4 regions of the Lysinibacillus sp. GW823-FHT02G10 genome follow, and region 1 is predicted to be linked to each of the others. Evidence: riboswitches for the same ligand, from Rfam matches in the RefSeq annotation. Region 1 holds a riboswitch; each other region holds the start of a gene.

Region 1 (4,938 bases):
TGTTAATAAGAAAAAGCTAGGTAGCAATAATAATTTGCCGTAGTATGCAAGCGGAATTTTTGCACCTAAAATGATAAAAGCACTCATTACAAAAAATGTAATGAGTGAAAGTCGTTCATCTCTCATGATGAGCGTTATGAGAAGTAGTCCAAGTGAAAATATCATTTTTTCTAGCGGATGAACGGACGCTAGCTTATTCAGATAGGCATACTTATCAATGAGTAACATAATGGTTAACCTTCTTTGTGTTTGCCACGCATATAGCCGATGAAGTAGCCAATAAAGCCAGCTCCTATAGCTGCCTGTAGCACGAATAATAAGCTTTCGATTTCACCACTTGGTGGCTCCCATAGACTTTCAAACCATGGTTCATATTCCGCATTAATTTCACCAATAGCTGCTTCTGCTTCTCCATCAGCACCACCAAATTCAGCACCTTTTTGTATGAATAAGGGAATGATGGCTAACAACACAACAATTGCTAATAACAATAAATTTTTCTTCATTTGTTAATGTGCCTCCTTTGTTGAGAAAACACGTAACGTTTTTAATTCGCTAACATTGTATTTTTTCAAGAAATTCATCACAATGACCGTTAAAATTCCTTCACTCACTGCTAAAGGAATTTGAGTTAAGGCAAAAATACCTGCAAACTTTGTAAAGGATGCCATAAAGCCTCCAACCTCTGAAGGAAAGGCTAGTGCTAGTTGTACAGAAGTCACAATGTATGTACCTAAATCACCAAGCATAGCTGCAAAGAATATGGCTAGTGAAAATGACAACCCTACTTTTTGAGCCCCTTTAAAGACAAAGTAAGCAATAAAAGGACCAACAATAGCCATAGAAAAGGCATTAGCCCCTAAAGTTGTAATTCCTCCATGAGCTAATAATAAAGATTGAAATAATAAAACGATTGTTCCAATTACACTCATTGCTAGAGGGCCAAAGAGTACTGTCCCAAGTCCTACACCAGTTGGGTGAGAGCAACTACCTGTAACTGAAGGGATTTTTAGGGCGGATAGCACAAAGGCAAAGGCTCCTGAAAGCCCCAAAAGCATTTTGGTTTCAGGATTTTCATCAATGGTTTTTCGAATAGAACGCAATCCTAGAATGATAAATGGGATAGAGATCACCCACCAAAAAATAGCCCATTCGATTGGTAAAAAACCTTCCATGATATGCATGGCAAAGGCACGTTTTGGCACGATTAAAAAGGCCAGTAAAAAATAACTAAGTTTCCACCATGATAATTTCAAAAAGCTTTCCTCCTAACTAATTAATAGATTTTTAGAATATTGCGTGCGTAATTAAAAAAAGCACTTCTCCTTAGGTGGAAAAGTGCATAGCTAAAAAAGCAAATAACAGTCTCATCTGCTAAGCCGCACACCTATCCTCGTAGGTTGAAACGATCACTTATTTTTCGGCAGGTCTCCTGGCTCTAGTTCAATGCTTTATAGGTCTTCCCATCCGTTGGACAGTGACATATTCTATAAAGCTCCCTATTACAGTGGCGGGACCGCGCCGGACTCAAACCGGCTTCCCTTTTAAGCAAAATGACAAGCACTTTGCACCGAAAAACATTCAAATTGTGAGATTTCACGACAAAGTGTAACATGAATTTCCATAAATATGCTATACCTTTTATGAAATTTTTTAAATTAAAGGTCAACGGTGAATATTCTGATAAAAGTTTGTGCGCAAATTATATAGATTGTATAAATTTCATACCTAGTTCCATTCAAAATTGATAAATTTGTCATAAATTTTTAAAGAAATATTGAAATTTTAAAATAATAAGATATGATAAAGACAGTTTTCTATTTAAAATTCTACTAAAAATTTCATATAAAACGTCAATAAGTGCTCGAATAGCTCGAGATAATAGGGAAATTGGTGAAAATCCAATACAGCCCCCGCTACTGTAATAGCTGATGAAATCGCAAAGCCACTGGTACAAACTTGGGAAGGTGCGACAGTAAAATGAAGCTTAAGTCAGGAAACCTGCTTATTTGATTGTGCATGCAAACTTTTCGGAGGGAGAAGTTGAAGCGAAAGCGGGTACCTGTATTTCATTCTATTCGTTTTTATTTGGCTTCTACAAAACCTTTACTCTTCGTTATAGAGTAAAGGTTTTTCTTTTTCCAAAAAGCAAATGAGGGGAGACAGAAGATGACAACTTGGAATTTAGAGGGGATGAAAACACATCTCTTTATTTGCAATGGCAGTAGCTGCATGAAAAAGGATGGGGAGGAAATTACCTTAGCCATTCGAGATGAGATACAGCGGCAAGCACTCGATCAGGAAATACATACGACAAGAACGCGCTGTAATGGACGCTGCAAGGATGCTTGTGTGGTAATCGCTTATCCTCAAGGAAACTGGTATCGTGTGCCATCAACAGAGCATGCTAGAACACTAGTACAAGATTTACATCATGAATCCTTATACAACGAACATGTCTTTACACTTCGTGAAGGTACATTACAGCGTACTGCTCAAACAACTGCCATTAAAGGGATCGAAAAGGTGAAAGAGGGGTAACAACATGGCGCAAAAAGGAAAAATTTTCGTAGTAGGCTTTGGACCTGGAGATTTTAAGCATATTACGACACGTGCAGTAGAGGCTTTACAACAAAGTGATATGATTATAGGCTATAAAACCTATGTAGAGCTGATTCAAGATTTAGTAAGTGCAAAATCGATTGTTAGTACAGGCATGACAGAAGAAGTGTCGCGTGCACAGGAAGCCGTTCGTCAAGCTGAAGCAGGGAGCATCGTCTCAGTAATTTCGAGTGGTGATGCAGGCGTCTATGGCATGGCAGGATTAGTCTATGAGGTGTTAATTGAGCTAGGCTGGACAGAAGCAACAGGAATTGAAGTTGAAATTGTTCCTGGGATTTCTGCGATTAATTCATGCGCTAGCATACTTGGTGCACCTATTATGCATGATGCTTGTACAATCAGTTTGAGTGACCATCTAACACCTTGGAATTTAATTGCAAAGCGTGTCGAGGCAGCTGCAATGGCGGACTTTGTCATTGCTTTATACAATCCTAAAAGTGGACGTCGAACAAGACAAATTGTCGAGGCTCAACGAATACTCTTAGAATATCGTTCGCCAGACACACCAGTTGGGCTTGTGAAAAGTGCCTATCGAGAACGTCAAGAAGTGACCATGACAACACTAGCAGAAATGCTAGAACATGATATTGGTATGTTGACAACTGTCATTATCGGGAATTCGTCAACATTTTTCTATGACAATAAGATGATTACGCCCCGCGGTTACCAACGTAAATATACCCTGGGTGAAGAGAAACAGCCATTACGTCCACATCAACGTTTACGCGAAGAAAATGAACCTTGGGCAATGAACCAAGAGACGGGAACAGCGCGAAATGACTTTACGGCTGACCCTAATGCAGGGCGCTTTAATAAACCCAGTATAGCCGCTACGCCAAAGCCGAAAAAAACAGCTCTTGGAATGGCTACAGCGGCACTTGCAATGGTAAAAGGGACAAGCGCAGTCAAAGTAACACCGAAGCTTGTACAGCAAAAAATAGAATCTATTTTTGAATTAGCAGTAAGTCCTGGTGTAGCCAATAAGTTTTTTACTCCCCAGCAAATGATGATGTTAGCGGAGGTCGTTGGGGATGAGGGGACGATGGAATACACACCAGATCATCAAATTCATTTGAAAATACCAACGACTGCCCCTGAACAGATCACAGAGAAATTACAGGAAGTAGGGTTTTTATTATCCCCGATTGGTGATGTGTTATCACTGAAGGCTTGTGATTTTTGCTACGGTGAAAAGGCTGATTCAATACCATATGCAGAGGAAATACAAGAAAAACTAGGCGGTATGTCCTTACCGAAGACATTAAATATTGGCTTTAATGGCTGTGGGATGGCCTGTTATCGGGCTGTATTTGATGATATTGGCATCGTCTACCGCAAAAGTAAATTTGATGTCTTTATTGGAGCAAAACCAGTCGGTCGTACAGCACACGCAGCACAGCCTGTTGTAGAAGGGCTGGAGCCTGAGCAGCTGATTCCACTCATTACAGATATTATTGAAGAATATAAAGCAAATGCTCATCCAAATGAACGCTTATTTAAATATTTTAAACGTGTGAAAAAAATACTGCATTTTACGTATCAAGATATGTCTTCCAAAATAAAAGTAGAGCCAGCTCCGTGCGGCGACTAGTAAGGAGTAGAGAGATGAAAGCTATTTTATTTGTCGGCCATGGGAGCCGTTTAGCAGCAGGAAATGATGAGGTTCGTACATTTATCGAACAAATGACACCGCGTATTGATGAACAATTTTTAGTGGAAACTTGTTTCCTTGAATTTGCTTCACCTAACATCGAAGAAGGTATTACAAACTGTGTGAAAAAGGGAGCTACAGAGGTACATGTAATTCCAATCATTTTACTGCATGCAGGCCATTCAAAACTGCATATTCCAGCGGAAATAGAGCATGCGCGTGAGCATTATCCAACAATTACCTTCACATATGGTCAAACAATTGGTATCCATGATGAAATCTTTGCCATTTTACAAGATCGCCTAGCTGAAATTGGCTTTAATTCAGAACAAGAGCAGGAAGACACAGCGATTTTATTGATTGCACGAGGTGGCAGTGATCCATCTGCTAATGGTGATTTTTATAAAATCACGCGACTTTTATGGGAAAAACTACCTGTGAAATACGTAGAAAGTGCTTTTATGGGTGTCACAGATCCACGAGTTGAAGAAGGAATTGAACGTTGTGTCAAACTAGGTGCAAAAAAAATCATCATGTTACCATACTTTTTATTCACAGGCATTTTGATGGAACGCATGCATGGCATGTGTGAGAAGTTTAATGAACTTTATCCAGATTGTGATATTCAAATTGCTAACTATTTTGGCTACCATGAACGGTTACAA
Region 2 (4,938 bases), 500 kb from region 1:
CGGATAAGAATCACGGAGCTTTTTAATCCTCTTAGCCGTGCATATTGAACATATTGCTGCTGTAATTCTTCTAGGATGGTTGAACGGATAAGCTGAACGAATAATCCAATTGTTGGTAACGCCAGTGCGAAGGCGGGTAAAACTAAATGAGCAGGTGTGCCCTTCCCGTTTGTCGGAAAGAGTCCTAATTTTAAGCTAAATAAATAGAGTAATAGGAAACCTAACCAAAAGGCTGGAATCGACACACTCAATATGCTAAAGAATCGTATGATTTTATCGATGATGGTGTGCTTATACAATGCGCTTATTACTCCGAATGGAATACTTAGCCCTAAAATGAGGATAAACGCAGCAATAGCTAATTCAATGGTTGCGGGTAATTTCACGAATAGTTCATGTGCCACAGGTAATTTACTAACAAAAGATGTTCCAAAATCTAGCTGGATTATGCCCTTTCCCCATAGCAAATATTGAAGAAAAAACGACTTGTCCGTTCCCAGTTCCTCACGTAATGCCTGAATGGCTTCCTCTGTTGGCGCAACCCTTGCCAAACGTAGTATGACTTCAGCAGGCTCTACAGGAACAAAACGAATAAATACAAAGGTTAGGATGGAAACGCCTAATAAGACAAAGGGCAATGTTAAAATTCTTTTTAAACAAAAGATCCATGTTGATTCATACATGCTGTCACTTCCTACTCAATCCTATGATAAAGAGAGAGCTGTCTCTGCTAGACACACTCTCTCCTCCACTTTTATTTTTCTTTAGCCATTTGTGCATAAGGTATATCATATTCAGATGCACGTGGTGCAAAATCCTTTAGAGATGGTTGATAAATCACATTATTTGTTTCGTAAGAAATAGGGTAAAAGAGTGCCTGGTCATGAAACATCGTTAAAATATTCGTGTAAAGCTGCACGCGTTCCTGTTCATCTGTTCCTACTAATAATTGGTGAATTTTCGTATCGATTTCTTTGGCGTTTGCTAGGCCTAATTTCGCCTCGTACACACCACTAGCATTTGGTGTAGCTGATTCATTTGCAAAGCTATGTGGATCTGTAGGTGGTCCATTGGTACGCCAGAAATTAATATCCACCTGGTCATCCATCAATTTTTGAAGACCGACCATTACATCTGCCCCTTCTAAATTCAACTGAACGCCAATTTTTGCGAGTTCACCTTGCATTAATTCTGCCATTGGTTTTTGAATTGCATCGGATGCAATGTAAATCAAATCTAAAGACAACAGCTGTCCGTTTTTTGAACGAATTTTTTCACCCTTAGGTAATAACCACCCTGCCTCATCTAGCAATTGTTGGGCTTTTTCTGGATTGTATACAATAGGTGCTAGATCTATATTGGCATAAGGAATCGCATCCCAGAACAATGTGTTCGCTACTTTTTCCGTACCATGTGTAATACTGTCGACCATTTGTTCCTTATTAATAGCATATTGAATGGCTTGACGTACCTTTAGCTCAGATAATGGACCAGATTGTGTATTGAATAGCAGTGCTTTCGTAGATAAAGGCTCAGAGGTAGCAGTTTTGTATTTGCCACTGTCTTTTAAATACGTATAGTTATCTAAACTAATAATGCCACGCCCATAAATTAAATCTAATTCTTCGTTTTCAAATGCTAATGAAATAGATTCTGAGTCAGGAATAATTTTTACTTTTATTTGTTCAACTAGTGGTTTTTCTCCCCAATAGTTTTCATTGCGACTAAATAATGCATATTCGTCCTTTTTGTATTCAGTTAATACCCAAGGGCCTGTTCCAATCGGTGCTTTGATAGAATCTTGCGTCATATCATCCTTTGGGAATCCGTTATCCCCTAAAAAACGGAAAGGTCTGACGAAGGCAAGTTCGTTTAAGACTGGATAATAAGGCTCATCCAATTGCAGACGAATTGTAAAATCATCTACTTTTACAACCTCTTTCATGTGGTTAACCATGCCCATCCAAGAATGCATGTCTCGATTCGCTAAAACGGCGTCAAAGTTACGAATGACATTATCTGCATTAAATGCAGTGCCGTCTGAATATTTCACGTCTTTTCTTAGATGGAAAGTATACGAAGTTTTATCCTCAGAGATGTCCCAGCTTTCGGCGAGCTTAGGCGTAACAGTACCATCATCATTGTATTCCACCAAGGATTCATAAACCATTGCTTGGGCAGTCATTTGATTCGGTAAATATGTATGAGGATTCAATGGACCGACATCTAATGGCCAGCCAATCGTTATTATTTTTTCATCTGTTTGGTTTGCTGAGGTCTTTTCCTTTTCTTCATCCGTGCCTGTACAGCCAGCAAGTAAACTGAACGTCAGGACAAGCAGGAAAGGAAGTAAATACTTTGTCAATCTCATTTTCTGTCTCCTATCTCTATTCGTAGTACAAATACATCTACTTGTTGAAGAAGAGAAGGCATAAAAAAACCTTATTCTAAAAAAGAATAAGGACAGAAAAACCCACGATGAGCAAGTCTCCATCCATCTCCCTATCTTTCGTAGATCATCAATGAATCTTCTTACAAGCAGGCATTCTGGCTCATGAATCATCATTTTGTTTCACCTTCCCAAGTACTCACTCAGTGGTATTTGAAACAAAACTCCTCATTTACAGCTGCGGGACAGCATGGGATTTTCACCCATTTTCCTTTTAATTGAATGAAAGACGATTTCACTCAAACTTGTAATGATTGCTATGAAATTAGTAATAAACATAACATGCTCGCCTGTTCACGTCAATTTTACTTTCTGAAGATAATATATATATCGACGTAAGATAAAAAGACTAGGGATTTACCCTAGTCTTCGTTATTGGAGAGTAGATGTAGTAGATTAAAAATCATTTCGTTAGCTTGATGTAGATTGTTGTACAGCTTGACGCAACGTTTTAGTAGCAGCAACCATATTCGCTAAAGCTGCAACGGTTTCATCTTCTTTTCTCGTTTTTAAGCCACAATCTGGATTCACCCAGAATTGATAACGGTCCAGCACCTGTAGACTATCTTTCATAATAGCGAGCATTTCATCCTCGCTTGGTACACGAGGGCTATGAATATCATAGACGCCTAAGCCAATTCCTTTTTTATAGGTCTGTACTTGTAGTGAGGTAATAAGTTCCCCATGACTTCGTGATGTTTCTATGGAAATCACATCTGCATCTAGTGCGCTAATTGGTTCGATGAAATCATTAAACTCACAGTAACACATATGTGTATGGATTTGTGTTTCATCTTTACACTAGATGTCGCAAGCTTAAAGGAATTGACAGCCCACTCTAAGTAAGCCCCCCATTCCTCCTTTCTAAGCGGTAAACCTTCTCTTAACGCTGGCTCGTCCACTTGAATAATTGATATACCTGCGTTTTCTAGTGCTTCCACCTCTTTACGGAGTGCTAATGCAATTTGATAAGCGACATCTTTACGGGACAAATCATCTCGCACAAAGGACCAATTTAATATTGTTACTGGCCCTGTCAGCATGCCTTTTACAAATCGCTTCGTTAGGCTTTGGGCATAGGCGGATTCTTTTACGGTAATTGGTGAAGCCCATGCAACATCTCCATAAATGATCGGAGGCTTCACACAGCGTGATCCATATGAAACAACCCACGCTTTCTCTGTAAAGGCAAAGCCAGTCAGCTTTTCACCGAAATATTCGACCATATCTGTACGCTCAAATTCACCATGAACAAGTACATCGATATCTAATTCCTCTTGTATGGAGATCCAGCGCTTTGTTTCGTCTTCTAAAAATGTTTCATAGGCTTCATTCGATAATTGTTTCTTTCGCCACGCATTACGATTTCTTTTCACTTCATCTGATTGCGGGAAGCTACCGATTGTAGTTGTTGGAAACAGCGGTAATCCTAAGGCTTGTTGTTGGATCGTTTGTCGCTTCGTAAAATTACTGTGTCGTTCAAAATCTTGCTTTGTCACAGTTTGAACGGCTTGATGAATTAACTTATTTTGGCGGATTGGATGATTTTTTAGAGCCTCAATCGCCTTCATACTTTCTGAAAAATTATGTTGTAAGGAACCATCTTTATCTCGTCTATATTTAGTCAGCCCCGTGATTTCTACGATTTTCTCATCTGCGAAGGCCAGAGACTGCTTTAAAACAGGGTCAAGTTCATTTTCAAGAGAGGTTGTGATTGGAACGTGCTGTAGGTTACTTGATGGTTGAATCCATAGTTCAGCAGCATGACTTAGCTGTTCAATGGCTTGAATTGTCGCATTGACCTCCGCCAGGTTTGAACGCCAAATATCACGGCCATTCACTACCCCTATTCCTAATACTTTATCCTGCGGGAAACCAAATTGACGAAGTGACGCCATATTTCCTTTATAGCCATGAACAAAGTCCAAACCGAATCCTTGAACAGGCAATGTACTTAATGCTTCATAGGCACTTAAAGCTTCGAAATAAGTCTGTAGCATTATTTTAGCCTCAGGAACGGCAGTGGCTAACTGGTCATACATTTCTTTCACCAGCTTTATCTCTGCTGGATCAAGTGTTAAGACGAGGGATGGCTCTTCTAGCTGAATCCAAGTGGCACCTGCATCCACTAATTCTTTTAATACCTGCGTATAGAGTGGTAATAAAGCTAATAAGTACTCAACCTGTGTTAATTTGTTGTAGCCTTTCGTTAACTTATAAAATGTATAGGGACCAATTAGTGTCGGCTTCGCAATGATACCGAAAGTTTCCTTCGCCTCTAAAAAGTCGGCTAACACTTTATTTTCTGTTAGTTGTAAGGCTTGTCCCTCATACTCTGGAACAATGTAGTGATAATTTGTATTAAACCATTTTGTCATTTCACTAGCTACGGCTGTTTTGTCTCCTCTTGCTACACTGAAGTAGGTATGAAAATCGACTTTACCACCTTGCCAGTTAAAGCGCTTTGGAACTAAACCAAACATCAAAGC
Region 3 (4,938 bases), 1.6 Mb from region 1:
AAGCTGTTAAATCAATTGAGCTTTGGTAGCTTTAATAAGCAATTTCCTAATCCGAAGACTGCCTATGATTGGTTATGTTCAGTACAACAAGAGGTGGAAAAGTATATCGATGATCCCTATTGTGGCTTTATTCCAACGAATCAATTTTTCGTGGATTTGACAACTGGCTTTGCCACACTAAATCGTAAAAGAGAATTAGCAAAAGTAAGAAAAGACCTCCCTATTCTCTTGATTAGTGGCAGTAAAGATCCGGTTGGTGAACAGGGGCTAGGCGTTTACAAAGTTGCTGAACAGTTAGCAGCGGTGGATGTAGAGGATGTAACGGTTTATTTATTCGAGGATAAACGACATGAAATTTTAAATGAAGACAATCAAGAAGCGGTCTTTCAAGTTTTATTACGGTGGTTAGAAAAATATGATAGAAACTAAATTGCAGCAGGTAGAGGTCGTAGCAATAGTGGGACCGACTGCCTCAGGTAAAACGGCATTAAGCATTGAACTGGCAAAAAAATATAACGGTGAAGTCATTAATGGTGATTCCATGCAAGTTTATAAAGGGCTCGATATAGGGACAGCTAAAATTACCGAAGAAGAGATGGAGGGCGTTCCTCATCATTTACTTAGCTTTTTAGAGCCTACAGAATCTTTTTCGGTAGCAGATTATCAAAAATTAGTACGTGCGAAGATCGCGGAAATACAAGCTCGTCAAAAATTACCTATAATAGTAGGAGGCTCTGGCTTATATGTACAAGCTGTCCTCTATGATTTCCAATTTACTGATGAAAAAGTAGATGAAGAAGCACGAAAAGCCTACTATGAGGAATTAGCAAAGCTTGGCCCTGAGGCAATGCATGACAAACTAAAACAACTAGACCCTCAAACAGCGGAGACAATCCATCCAAACAATACACGTCGTGTTATTCGTGCATTAGAAATGCTGGAATTAAGCGGTGTATCAAAAGCAGCTGAAGCGCAAAATCGAGGGGAAGTACCCCTTTACGACCATGTTATTTTAGGGCTAGGTCAAAACATGTCCCGTGACGTGTTATATGACCGTATTAATCGTCGTGTTGATTTAATGGTGGAAAATGGTCTTCTGCAAGAGGTGAAGGGATTATGGCAGCAAAATATCCGTGGAGTGCAGTCTATACAAGCCATCGGGTATAAAGAATTATATGATTATTTAGATGGCAAATGTACCCTAGAGGAAGCCCTTGATAGCTTAAAACAAAATTCCCGTCGCTATGCAAAAAGACAGCTTACTTATTTCCGTAATAAAATGGATGTCCATTTTATTACGCCGGATGATCGATTATAAGAATAAAGAAAAATTTCTAAAAATTACTAATTGATAAATTGGTAGAACGTGCTACTATAGGAATGAAGAGGTAGAAAGTTAGTAGGGAGGCTATTTGATGAAATCAATCAATTTGCAAGATACGTTCTTGAACCAACTACGTAAAAACAGTGTTTTTGTAACTGTATTTCTGTTAAACGGATTTCAGTTAAAAGGGACTGTGAAATCATATGATAATTTTACAGTATTACTACTTGATGCTGAAAATAAGCAGCACCTAATCTACAAGCATGCCATTTCTACATTCGTACCAGCAAAACAAATAGAGTTTTTAGAGACAGAAGTATAATAAGTTTGTTAAACAGTTAGTGTTCTCACACTGGCTGTTTTTTTTGCTACAAGCTATAATGATAGTGGAATTTGATATTTTGGAGGACAAAGTTTATGAAAACAATGGAAACAACACAATTATTAGATCTGTTAGATGCAAATGAGGACCTATATATTATCGATGTACGTGAAGAGGATGAAGTAGCCCATGGCATGATCCCAGGTGCTCAACATATTGCACTCGGAACTATCCCTGAACGTTTAGAGGAATTAGATGTAGAAAAGCCATATATTATTGTATGCAAGGCTGGAGCTCGTTCTGCCAATGCGTGTGCTTACTTAGAGGCCCAAGGATTTGATGTAACAAACCTTGAAGGCGGCATGCTGGCTTATGATGGAGAATTAGAATTTAAATAAATCATGAAAAAAGAAAGAGTATAACTCTTTCTTTTTTCATGATTATTTTTTCAAGGCATCCATGATAAAATTAAAATTCTCTTCAAAGTTTTTGTAGATATTAACATTTTTTTGTCCCTGCACTTTTGAAGCATAACTAGCAAAGTTTAGACCAGCTCCATAAATTTGTAGTGCTCCATTCGCCAAATCCCCTTTTTGGAGAAGCTCAATGCCATCTTTCAAGAAATTTTGACTCTCCTCGAAATGACACTCCGTAATGTATTTATCACCACTATGAAATAACTTTAAATTTTCTAGTATTTTATTTGCTGTCTCTTCACTGATCGAAGCGTCGATATTGATTAACAACTGATTGATCGGTTTTACGAGTTTGGCATAGAGGCTATCGTGCGTTTCACAGGTTTCAGCAATAGCGTTTCTTAATTGTTTTGCATTCATCGTATCTACTCCTAACTTTTCATCGTTTTACTATTGATACTCACCCTAATTTTAATCATAGAAATAATTTATGTTTACATTGAACAGATTATTAAGGTTTCAACTTTTATGTTCAACATTACTCAGTGAATTGGCAGAACATATGCTATTGAAGATAGAGATGATTGAAAAGTCTGAGTTTACTTGTTATGGCAATTGATTCAGTAATGGATTTTTGTACAAGCCGAGTGTTAGACATAGAGAATTCTAAAAAGCACTAATTATGGAAGACTAGGAATCAAGTGAAGGATTCATTTATTGGGACAAGCACTTGATAAGCTTTTATTGTGAATAGCAGTATGTACTAAGTTAACACTCAAAAAATTTTTTCCTCTTGACACTAAAAAAGTTGTAAAGTAGATTTAACATAATTACATAAAGCAATAGGTGCCCACTAGGGAGAATAGGGAATAAAGTGAAAAGCTTTAGCGGACCCGCCACTGTATGAGGGAGTTTCGTAGTGTATGCCACTAGCAAATTGCTGGGAAGGTACTATGAGATGTTGAACTTGAGCCAGGAGACCTGCCTACATGCTATAGAAGATATAGATGATGGAAAAGTCTGTAGTTTATTTGTCATGACAATAAACTACAGACTTTTTATTTTGTCTTAATGAGAACGAGAGGAGAAATAATCATGCAATTATTACAAGACACGATTCAAAACATTCAGGGGGCTGATATGAAAAGTATGGAGCAAGCTAGAAAGCGGATTGATGCGCTTTGTAAGCCCCCAGGTAGCTTGGGTAAACTAGAATCACTTGCCGTACAGCTCTCTGGTATAACAGGACAATTATATCCGATGGTCGACAAAAAAGTGATGATTGTCTGTGCTGCAGATCATGGTGTTTGCGAGGAAGGTGTAACCACGAATCCACAAGATGTTACGGTCTTTCAAACATTAAATTTTCCTAAGGGGGGTACAGGCGTTTGTGCGATTGCGGGGATTACCAATGCAAAGGTGGTCACAGTAGATGTGGGTGTAAAAGAAGATATTCCACTTGATGCAGGTGTCATTATTCATAAAATTAAATATGGTACAGATAACATGGCACAAGGTCCAGCTATGGCCAAACAAGAAGCCATTCAATCGATAGAAGTAGGAATCCGTGTGGCCACTGAGGAAATCATAAAAGGTGCTGATGTACTTGGGACTGGAGAAATGGGCATCGGCAATACAACACCAAGTGCTGCGATATTAGCTGTTTTGACGGGATGCAACCCTATCGAAGTAACGGGGTTTGGTGCAGGAGTAGGCCAAGGAGGCATTGCCTATAAAGCGGCAGTTATTGAAAAAGCAATTACCTTAAATCAGCCTAATCCAAATGATGTTATTGATGTTCTGGCTAAGGTTGGAGGGTTAGAGATAGGGGCGATGACAGGTATTATTCTTGGCGCTACTGCCCATCGTAAACCCGTTGTCATTGATGGATTTATTTCAACTATAGCAGCCCTCATTGCTTATAAGCTCGAACCAAAAGTAATCGATTATATCATTCCTTCCCATGCTTCAGAGGAACCAGGGGCAAAAATTGCCGCTGCCTTACTAGGCATTGAACCAATGTTGCACATGAATATGCGTTTAGGCGAAGGTTCTGGAGCAGCCTTAGCCTTTCCTATTTTAGATGCAGCTTGCTCGATGATGAAAAACATGGCGACTTTAGAAGAATCAATGCAGTTGTTAAAAAGATAAAAACAATAAAACAGCCAATGACTTAATTTTTGGTCATTGGCTGAATGGTGTTTATGCACGATTTAACTTTCGTAATGGCAAGCGCCACTTCATCATATAGGAAAGAATACGTAAAGCTGTAATCACTGCGAATAAAATATAAAGGAAAATGTCTCCTGTAAAAACCTCGAATCCGATTAGCAATCCTGCAAGAGCTGCCCAAACACCATAAACTTCATCACGGAGAACTAATGGTTTTCTTCTAGCTAATAAATCTCGTACAATACCCCCACCTGAACCTGTCAAAACAGCAGCTACAATGACTGCGCTTACTGGCATATCAAGCTTAACAGCATAGAGTGCGCCTTGAATAGCGAATGCTGATAAGCCAATCGCATCTGTGAAGTTACCCCAACGATGCCAATGTTGAATCAGATGATGCGGAAAAATAAAGAATATCGTAATCGCAGCAAGCGCTATTTGAAACATCATATCCTGTCCCCAAAGTGTTGTGACAGGTAGTCCAATGAGTAAATTTCGGATAGCTCCTCCACCAAAAGCAGTCACAATACCAAGTATATATACACCGAATAAATCGTATTCTTCTTCCATGGCAATAATTGCCCCAGAAATAGCAAAGGCAATTGTTCCTATAATACTAAAAACCTCCCAAGCCATCCCTTTCACCCCTTCTATCAATAAATAAACTTTATTAAAAGTTAAAAGACTTTTTACGTAACAGAATC
Region 4 (4,938 bases), 670 kb from region 1:
CTTCTCGTCCATACGAGTCTCTACATAAACTACCTCTGTCCCATCTGGTGAAAGCTGTGGATCTGCTACTGATTTTAAGTGATAAAGATCTTCTGGTTGAATCCCTTGTTTCGATGTCATGTTCTTGCTCCTTTGTATTGTAATTTTCTGTGCCTTACTACAATACTTCGACACCCTAAGTAATATTCCTCTATTTAATTGAATTTTTTACTAGTTCCCAATATTCTGCTGACTTTGTTCTGCGATAAAATTTATAAAAGGGCTCATTTGGGCGAGCATGCTCCTTATAAAGATTTATCAGGTGCAGTAAAAAATCTTCAATTTGTGTGACGTCTACCCTCTTAGCGAATAACGTGCCTGCCTGTGCCTTTGTTCCCATTGGTACTGCCCCTAAATAGACATCAAAGCTTTCTTGTTGGTAAACGAGTCCAATATCATCATAGACTGCATTGTAGCAAGCTGATGCACAGCCATTAATATTGACACGCACTCTTGCAGGTACCTTCATCCCCTCTATGGCATGATAGAGCTGTTCGGTTATCGGAGCAGCCTCCATTTTCTCCCCATCACAAAAATCGCAGGCCTTCATGGCTATGATTGAACCAGAGGGAGCAACATAAAGACCTGCTTCCTGTAAGGCTTGCACCGCTTCCGTGGCATCGCACGTTGGTATGGATACGAGTATACTATAGGAAGCAGAATATTTTATCGCCCCCTTTTCGCCAGCAATTTCGGCTATTTTTTGGAATTGTGCAGGAGTATAATGCTTATTAATAATGCCAGGGCTAACGGCTAGACGGGTAAACTCACCATGACGGTTCAGTGTTTCAAATGTTTGATCTGGTACATTTTTTTGAAATGCGTTCATTTTTATCGCTCCTTATAAAAAAGGAGCTAGCAAAAACGCTAGCTCGAATGGATTAAAAGTTTTCAGGATAGAAGCCCTTTGCTAAAATTTCAATGGCCTCTGCCGCACGAACCCCTTCAGACGCTGCTGAAAGTGGCAGGATGACAAAGCGCTCATTTTTGACCGCTTCCATCTCCTTTAAGGCTGGATCATTTTTTAAGAATTGGATCTTTTGGTCTGCCGTTGTTTCACCGTAATCAATCACGACAACTACCTCTGGGTTGCGGTCTACTGCATCTTCCTTCGACACAGTTGTCCAGCCTGATTCCACATCACCAAAGATATTTTGTCCACCCGCGATTGTCACAAGCTCATTCATAAAGTTTTGACCAGCTGTAAATACATCCTTTTCACCGCTATCAAACACAAGAACACGTAATTTTTCGCTATCTTTTGGTAATTTAGCTTGTACTGCCTCTACATCTTTCGTCATTTGCTCAATTAAAGCTTCGCCACGATCCTCAATACGGAAAATCTTCGCGATATTTCGAATATCAGTGAAAATATCCTCTAATGTTGGCTTTGTCATGTTGGAAGCCGTATGTAAATACGTATGGATGCCTAATTCTTCAAGCTCTTCTGGTGTGCCTACACCCTTTTCGCCAAAGCCACTTTTCCAGCCTGCATATAGGAAATCTGCCTCGGCATCGATGACTTGCTCCTTCGTTGGGTATTGATCGGAAAGAACAGGGACTTTATCGTATGCCTCTTGCAGTGGTTCATAGATTTTATCATCTAAGTAAGCTGTCCCTACCATAGAATCCTCTAAACCAAGTGCTAGCATAATTTCTGTCACATGTTGATTTAAGCTAATCGCTTTTGTTGGTGCTTCCGTATATGTTTGCGTTGTGTCATTATTTTCAATGGTTACTTCTGCTGCCGCCTCAGATGGCTCAACCTTTTCACCTTGTGCAGCTGATTCCGTTTTGTCCTTTGCGTTACAAGCCCCTAAAACAGCGACCAAGGCAATGATCATCATCAGCCATATACTTTTCCATTTCTTCATGTCCTTTTCTCCTTTGCTGTTAAAATATAGAAAGAAATCAGAGACTTCTTTACTACTAAGGTAGTTGGAAGGGCATAAAAAAACCCTCTTGTCGCCAAGAGAGTAGCATAGTGAAATAACGGTATCATTACCTTCATCACTATCCCCATCCTCGTGGTTCTTAGTCAAAAAATACATACTGGCAGGTATCCTGGCTTAGGTTCATCATCTATACGCCTTCCCATAGTTTCACTACAGTGGCATGCTGTATAGACTCCCCATTTACAGTTGCGGGACAGCATCGGAATTGCACCGATTTCCCTTTTAAGCAAATGACAAATGCCATTTGCACCAATACGTTCTATAATGGTCAATACTATTGATAGACTAGCAGAAGAAAATTTATCGCGCAATCAGTAGTATGACACTAAAAGTATAATCATCATTATATTAGCACTATTTCGACATAAAGACGAACTATTTTACAAGAAATATAGAAGCTAGTATTCTGTTACAATAAAAAGATAGCATTCTATAGAAACGAGGATTTCTTATGTACAAAACGATCGGTGTACTTGCGCACGTGGATGCAGGAAAAACGACCTTCTCTGAGCAAGTGCTTTTTCATACAAATAGTATTCAAGCACGGGGGCGTGTTGATCATCAGGATACCTTTCTTGATCATCATGAGCTAGAGCGCAGACGAGGCATTACGATATTTGCCGAGCAAGGGCGCATGAATATTGGCGATGATACATACACATTGATTGATACGCCAGGGCATGTCGATTTCTCCCCTGAGATGGAGCGTGCCATTCGTGTGATGGATTATGCCATTATTATCATTAGCGCTGTCGAAGGGATACAGGGCCATACAGAAACAGTGTGGCAACTTTTACGTCAATACCATGTCCCTACCTTCTTCTTTATCAACAAAATGGATCGTGAGGGTGCCAATATGGAGGCCGTCATCAGCCAGCTTCGTAAAGATTGCTCTCAGTATGTATTATTCATCGATGAGCCACTGCGAGCAGACTATGTATCAAATAATATTATGGAATGGCTGGCGGAGCGCGACGAAAAATTGCTTGATGCCTTTCTAAATGAGTCATTGGAGCATGAACAGTGTCTTGCTCAATTAAAGGAAATGATTAAAAATGAAGGTGCCTTCCCTTGCTTTGCTGGCTCGGCCTTAAAGGATGAGGGCATTCAGGAATTTCTTGACCAGCTCCCGTTGTTAACGGCTTCCCATTTTGACAAGGATGCCCCATTTGAGGGCGAGGTTTTTAAGATTCGTCATGATGGTCACCAGCGTTTAACCTTTATGAAGGCAACCAAGGGCTCGTTGCATGTACGAGATGAATTTTCATTTGACGAAGTAACAGAAAAAGTGACCGAAATTCGCCTTTATAACGGCAGTCGCTTTGAGACCGTTCAACAGGTAGAGGCAGGAGAAATTTTCGCTGTCAAAGGACTGAGCCAAGCAAACATTGGGGATCGAATCGGTACAACGATGCTATCACAGCCCTATGAGCTTGTCCCAACCTTACAGGCAAAGGTTCAATATGAGGGTGATCAGCATATCAAGGAAGTGCTACAGATTTTCCGTTTACTCGAAGCAGAAGAACCGTCCTTGCGTGTGGTCTGGCAGGAAAAATTTCAGGAAATCCATGTGCATATTATGGGTGCCATTCAATTGGAGGTCCTGACTGAGGTATTAATGACGCGTTTTTCATTAGCTGTCTCCTTTGGTGAGCCGCAAATTTTATACATGGAAACCATTGCGACGACCGTAACGGGCTATGGTCATTTCGAGCCCCTCAAGCATTATGCAGAAGTTCATTTATTAATGGAGCCAAATCCACGTGGAACAGGTAATACCTTCACCAATGCCTGTCATGCCGATCATTTATCTGTAGGCAATCAGCGCCTTGTTGAAAAGCATCTGTTTGAGCGTGACCATCATGGGCTACTAACAGGCTTCCCTGTAACAGATATTCATTTTACACTTCTAACAGGTCGCGGGCACAATGAACATACATCGGGGGGAGATTTCCGTGAAGCCAGTTTCCGTGCCCTGCGTCAGGGGCTGGAGCAGGCACAAAATGTCCTACTTGAACCCTATTATCGCTTTAAAATGAAAGCTTCAAATGACTTTATCGGTCGTATGATGACTGATATTCAGCAAGCAGCTGGCACGTTCGATGACCCGATTTTATCCGAAACGGATGTTATCCTAACAGGTCGTGCACCTGTTGCCACTTTAATGAGCTACAGCACAACCTTTGCCGCCTATACAAATGGGAAAGGTGCACTCACACTCCAATTTGATGGCTATGATGTGTGCCATAATACAGAGGATGTGATTGCACAGATTGGCTACGATAAAAATGCCGACCCTGAGTATAGTTCCTCTAGTATCTTTTGTGCTAAGGGCAAAGGATATTCGGTTCCATGGCAAGAAGCACAGGCAGCCATGCATTGCCTGTAGGGTGGGCACTTCTGGTATTTCCTCGGCTTCCACTGGTATCCATCGCTCTAGCGCGGGTATTTCTTGCTTGGGCATCAATATATCTCTACCCTGCCATAAGATATTACAAGCCCTCCAAAAAATGGAGGGCTTGTTTTTATAGTGCACCGACAGCTTTCTTTGTTGGATTGTCCAACAAATATGCGGGTTCAACTATTACATAGTCATGCTTGTTCGTAAAATCAATTAGTACCTTACCAGGTTGACTTTTTAATAGTTGTAGATGATCAATTAATTGCAGTAAAAGCTCGTGACCGTTTCCACGTGGATGCCAGTTGAAATGATAATCATTTAACGCTTGCACCGCTTCAATAAATTGGGCATATTCCTGCTGCACAAATGCAATGAGTTTGTCATGATGAGATGCTAAATCATATAAATATGTTTCGTAAAAGCGCATGACAATCGAGCATAATAAGTCATTGACACGAGCAGCACTTAAAACAGGCTTTGGCTCCAATGATAGACGGTCGAGGTTGGGCTTTGCGCGTGTAGAATCAATGCGCGTAATTAAGT

The links. A riboswitch is a leader RNA that binds a small molecule or an ion and turns the genes downstream of it on or off. The one in region 1 is predicted to bind cobalamin.
Region 2: linked by a shared signal. The riboswitch ahead of nikA (nickel ABC transporter substrate-binding protein) and the one ahead of AC1RFD_RS09045 ((2Fe-2S) ferredoxin domain-containing protein) in region 1 are both predicted to bind cobalamin.
Region 3: linked by a shared signal. The riboswitch ahead of cobT (nicotinate-nucleotide--dimethylbenzimidazole phosphoribosyltransferase) and the one ahead of AC1RFD_RS09045 ((2Fe-2S) ferredoxin domain-containing protein) in region 1 are both predicted to bind cobalamin.
Region 4: linked by a shared signal. The riboswitch ahead of AC1RFD_RS05565 (ABC transporter substrate-binding protein) and the one ahead of AC1RFD_RS09045 ((2Fe-2S) ferredoxin domain-containing protein) in region 1 are both predicted to bind cobalamin.

The regions. Positions count from the first base shown of each region.
Region 1 is NZ_JBXAJI010000001.1:1,727,918-1,732,855, reverse strand. It holds gene cbiQ (cobalt ECF transporter T component CbiQ) at 1-228, opposite strand, end outside; gene AC1RFD_RS09055 (energy-coupling factor ABC transporter substrate-binding protein) at 234-506, opposite strand; gene AC1RFD_RS09050 (energy-coupling factor ABC transporter permease) at 510-1,256, opposite strand; cobalamin riboswitch at 1,406-1,590, opposite strand; cobalamin riboswitch at 1,842-2,023, shown strand; gene AC1RFD_RS09045 ((2Fe-2S) ferredoxin domain-containing protein) at 2,170-2,541, shown strand; gene cobJ (precorrin-3B C(17)-methyltransferase) at 2,546-4,213, shown strand; gene AC1RFD_RS09035 (sirohydrochlorin chelatase) at 4,228-4,938, shown strand, end outside.
Region 2 is NZ_JBXAJI010000001.1:1,225,173-1,230,110, reverse strand. It holds gene nikB (nickel ABC transporter permease) at 1-683, opposite strand, end outside; gene nikA (nickel ABC transporter substrate-binding protein) at 755-2,371, opposite strand; cobalamin riboswitch at 2,521-2,713, opposite strand; gene AC1RFD_RS06385 (hypothetical protein) at 2,861-3,220, opposite strand; gene metE (5-methyltetrahydropteroyltriglutamate--homocysteine S-methyltransferase) at 3,172-4,938, opposite strand, start outside.
Region 3 is NZ_JBXAJI010000001.1:174,311-179,248, forward strand. It holds gene AC1RFD_RS00830 (alpha/beta fold hydrolase) at 1-429, shown strand, start outside; gene miaA (tRNA (adenosine(37)-N6)-dimethylallyltransferase MiaA) at 416-1,318, shown strand; gene hfq (RNA chaperone Hfq) at 1,416-1,646, shown strand; gene AC1RFD_RS00845 (rhodanese-like domain-containing protein) at 1,742-2,044, shown strand; gene AC1RFD_RS00850 (hypothetical protein) at 2,087-2,482, opposite strand; cobalamin riboswitch at 2,890-3,066, shown strand; gene cobT (nicotinate-nucleotide--dimethylbenzimidazole phosphoribosyltransferase) at 3,158-4,213, shown strand; gene AC1RFD_RS00860 (trimeric intracellular cation channel family protein) at 4,265-4,870, opposite strand.
Region 4 is NZ_JBXAJI010000001.1:1,054,645-1,059,582, reverse strand. It holds gene AC1RFD_RS05575 (S9 family peptidase) at 1-120, opposite strand, end outside; gene AC1RFD_RS05570 (precorrin-3B methylase) at 191-868, opposite strand; gene AC1RFD_RS05565 (ABC transporter substrate-binding protein) at 921-1,913, opposite strand; cobalamin riboswitch at 2,077-2,263, opposite strand; gene AC1RFD_RS05560 (GTP-binding protein) at 2,446-4,383, shown strand; gene AC1RFD_RS05555 (hypothetical protein) at 4,520-4,938, opposite strand, start outside.